DNA from 2 places in the Kosakonia sp. Marseille-Q7440 genome. Region 2 is predicted to be linked to the other one. Evidence: predicted binding sites of a transcription regulator. Region 2 holds the regulator's gene; the other holds the start of a gene.
The links. The regulator CRP, encoded in region 2, controls carbon source genes, mostly activating them, when cyclic AMP is high. The targets are predictions, from matches to a motif close to ATGTGANNNNNNTCACAT.
Positions count from the first base shown of each region.

Region 1: a site for CRP is predicted at 1,200-1,217, ahead of ACWPW2_RS13110 (maltoporin). Genes of this name have one in related genera too.

Region 1 is NZ_CBCPLT010000001.1:2,794,192-2,796,394, forward strand. Features, by position in the region: gene ACWPW2_RS13105 (LacI family DNA-binding transcriptional regulator) at 1-1,039, opposite strand, end outside; gene ACWPW2_RS13110 (maltoporin) at 1,308-2,203, shown strand, end outside.
Region 2 is NZ_CBCPLT010000002.1:535,974-538,176, forward strand. Features, by position in the region: gene ACWPW2_RS16345 (YccS/YhfK family putative transporter) at 1-710, opposite strand, end outside; gene crp (cAMP-activated global transcriptional regulator CRP) at 759-1,391, opposite strand; gene ACWPW2_RS16355 (OsmC family protein) at 1,701-2,105, shown strand; gene ACWPW2_RS16360 (phosphoribulokinase) at 2,136-2,203, opposite strand, start outside.

The DNA.
Region 1 (2,203 bases), on a different contig from region 2:
GTTGGGCTATCTCTTGCAGGTTCGCGCTCTGCTCCTGCAATGCGCCGGTAGAGTGACGCACAATCAGCCGCGCAGGGAGTACGGATGAACTACGGGCGGCATCGCCGTGGCCGCTGTCGAGCAGACGACGCACCGCCTCTTTGCCCTGCAAATCGAGATCCAGAGAAACGGTGGTTAACGACGGATGGAAGAAGGAGCTTTCATAGGTGTCATCGTAACCGATCACCGATTTCTCGCCGGGGATGGCGATCTGATGTTGATGAAACGCGCTCAGCACGCCGAGCGCCATCTGGTCATTCCCGACCAGAACGGCGGTAAAATTCGGCGTTTCGCGCAGCATCTGCAGTGCGCCTGCGTAACCGCTCTGCGCATCCCAGTTACCGTGGAATACTTTCACTGGTTTCAGGCCGTAGCTATCAAGGGTGTCAACCCAGCTTTTTAGCCGCAGCTTTGCCGAAACGGAGCTTTCAGGCCCCGCCAACAGCGCGATATCGCGGTGCCCTAAATCATAAAGATGTTTGACGCTCGCACGTGTACCGTCCGCCGGGTTGAACGAAACATTAAACACCGAGCTGTAAGGGTCAACGTCGAGGAACAGGCAAACAATATCATCATTGTCAGCCGCAATGCGCTGGGCTTCATCGGTCTCCAGCGGCACGTTAATGATCACCTTATCGACCAGCTGCGACTTCAGTTCGTTGATCGCCGACTGGATATCATGATTGACGTTCTCATCAATCATTGAGATTAGCACCTGGTAGCCGTCGAGATTGGCATAGCGTTTTACCGCCGCCGCCACCTGAGAGGGGGCATGCAGCGCCAGCGAAGTGGTGACCAACCCAAGGGTCTGACTCTGCTTACCCACCAGCTGTTGCGCCAGCCGGTTCGGCACATAACGCAGCAACTCTATCGCTTTCTCAACCTTGAGACGCGTGGCTTCGGATACATTGGCAGATTTATTGAGTACCCTGGACACGGTCTGATAGGAGACACCCGCATGGCGGGCAACGTCTTCCAACGTCGCGCTTTTAGACTTCATGGTCCGGTTCCTTATGTTGTTATGCGCCAATTGTAACAGGGCAGATCAAAAAAAACGCTCACCGCTCATTTCCTCGCCGCTTTAGCCGCCAATAAGTATCACGCTCACAATACGCATAAATGTGAACGAATTCTCCACCTGTAACAAAAATCGCTAATTTATTTGCACTTAATCACACATTTCAGATCATAAGTTTGCCTGTTTTTACAATTAAGCATTTTATGACTGCGATTATGTGAACGTAATACAAAACAATAAGAGGAACACGATGAAGACTCCACTACGCACACTCTCTCTCGCGTTAGCCGCTGCGCTGACCTCAACCTCGCTGATGGCGGCCACCTCGGTACCCATCGATTTTCACGGCTACCTGCGCGGCGGCGTGGGCGTGTCGGGCGATGGCGGCCAGGTGGAGTGGCAGAAAAATAAGATTGGTCGTCTGGGCAATGAATCCGATACCTACGGCGAGCTCGAGCTGGGCTCGGAAGTCTACAAAAAAGATGACGTCAGCTTTTACCTCGACAGCATGGTCAGCATGGTCTCCGATGGCTCCAACGATAACGAGACCACCATCGGCGACGATGCGCAGTTCGGCTTACGCCAGCTGAACCTGCAGATCAAAGGGCTGATCCCAAACGATCCCAACGCGGTGATCTGGGGCGGTAAACGCTACTATCAGCGCCACGATCTGCACATTATCGATACCAAATACTGGAATATCTCCGGCTCCGGCGCGGGGATCGAAAATTACACCTTCGGGCCGGGCGCCGTCTCTTTTGCGTGGATCCGTGGCGATGCCAATGACGTGGATTACCGCGTTGATAACGACAATGACGTCAATATTAACTATCTCGACCTGCGTTATGCCGGCTGGAAACCGTGGGCGGGCGCGTGGACGGAGTTTGGCATTGATTACGCCATGCCGAATCCAACCAAAAAGCAGAAGGCTTACGGCGGGCTGTACGACGCGGATGATGGCGTGATGCTGACCGGTGAAATCAGTCAGGATATGCTCGGCGGCTACAACAAGCTGGTGTTGCAGTACGCCAACAAAGGGCTGGCGCAGAATATGGTGTCGCAGGGCGGCGGCTGGTATGACATGTGGAACTATGTCAACGACGCTACCGGCTATCGCGTCATCAACACCGGGCTTATCCCGATCAC
Region 2 (2,203 bases):
TCCAACGCGACCTGAAAGACGCGCAGCAGGCGCTTGTAATCGTTGTTCTGATTGGCCGCCAGCATATGCAGCTGCTGGTAACACTGGCTAATCAGATCCACCGCTTTCTGCTGGCGGTCGAGCAGCGGCGGCAGCGCGGTTTCCGGATCGATGTGTTGGGTTAACAGGCTATATTTCGCTTCGCAATAGTCCGCCAGTTGCCGGTAGAGCAAGCTGAGGGATTCGCGCAGCGGCTGTTCGCGCCATAGCCAGAACCAGAACCAGTTAAACAGCCCGTACCACAGGGTGCCGAGGGTGTAGATCAGCAGCGGCTCCCACACCGGCATGTTTCCGGCGAGGCTGAGAGTAAAAATGGCGGCAATGAGAGATGCGGGAAGTAAGCGGCCATGCAGCGCGCTGATTTCACCTGTCACGCCCAGCAGCAGCGTTAGCACCGTCATGATCACCGGTAGCGGAAGATTTTCCGCCAGCAAAAGCTGCACCGCCAGGCTACAGCCGGCAAACAGCGAGCCGCCGATAATCAGGCGTTTAAAGAAGCGTTTATGCGGGGTATCGAGGCCCGCAATATTGCAGCAGGCGGGAACCAGCGAGAAGAGAAGACCCTGTTGCAGATGGCCGAGCAGCAGCCCAACCGCCACAGGCAGGCATAACACCAGCGTTTGTCGCAGTGCGTAGTTGATTTCGGGGTGATAAATCAGCCTGCGCCACATGGGAAAACAAAAACGGCGCACCGCATGAGCGATGCGCCATTTCGCAGATTAACGCGTACCGTAGACGACGATAGTTTTACCGTGGGCGGAGATCAGGTTTTGATCTTCGAGCATTTTAAGAATGCGGCCAACCGTTTCGCGGGAGCAACCGACGATCTGACCGATCTCCTGACGGGTAATTTTAATTTGCATACCGTCCGGGTGGGTCATGGCGTCCGGCTGTTTTGCCAGGTTCAGCAGAGTCTGTGCAATGCGGCCGGTCACGTCGAGGAACGCCAGGTTACCGACTTTCTCCGAGGTCACCTGCAGGCGACGCGCCATCTGCGAGGAGAGGCGCATCAGAATATCCGGATTCACCTGGATAAGCTGACGGAATTTTTTGTAGGAGATCTCCGCCACTTCACAGGCGGTCTTGGCGCGAACCCAGGCGCTGCGCTCCTGACCTTCTTCAAACAGGCCCAGTTCACCAATAAAATCGCCCTGGTTGAGGTAAGAGAGGATCATCTCTTTACCCTCTTCATCCTTGATGAGCACTGCCACTGAGCCTTTAACGATGTAATACAGCGTTTCCGCTTTTTCACCCTGGTGAATCAGCGTGCTCTTCGACGGGTACTTATGAATATGGCAATGAGACAAGAACCATTCGAGAGTCGGGTCTGTTTGCGGTTTGCCAAGCACCATGCGCGATTATCCTCTGTTATAAGCTGGCTCCAGAAACGGCGTGAATCATTCAGCTTCTGGGGTTGCAATCAAAGCTTCCCAAATCCCGGGAAGTGGACCGTCAGCGACATCTGCGGTCTCTAATGTATGATATCCCTTGCGTACATTCGTAACGTCAATGTTTCTCTGTAGCATGTAGACTGTTTTAGCATAGCTTTTGGCGCCTGTCTCCTGGTGTCTCGCTTCAGCATGACGCAGGTCGCCTTCCGTTGCGCGTTTTGTTATGTACGCGTAATCTGTGAAAAAATTTGCCATACCGGAGTGATGAACATGCAGGCACGAGTGAAATGGGTTGAAGGGTTAACGTTCCTTGGTGAGTCCGCTTCCGGCCACCAAATCCTGATGGATGGCAACTCCGGGGACAAAGCTCCCAGCCCGATGGAGATGGTCTTAATGGCCGCCGGCGGCTGCAGCGCCATTGACGTGGTGTCGATTCTGCAAAAAGGGCGTCATGACGTGACCGACTGCGAAGTGAAGCTGACCTCCGAGCGCCGTGAAGAAGCACCGCGCTACTTTACCCATATCAACCTGCACTTCATCGTCACCGGCAAAGCGCTGAAAGAGGCTGCCGTCTCCCGCGCGGTCGATCTCTCGGCTGAGAAGTACTGCTCCGTGGCGCTGATGCTGGAAAAAGCAGTCAAGATTACCCACTCCTTTGAGGTGATCGAAGCCTGATAAGCCCGCCCGGCGGCGCTTCCCGCCGGGTTATTTAATCTTTTTGCCTTCCATCAGCCGCTGCACCAGCGGCGTCATAATCAGCTCCATCGCCAGCC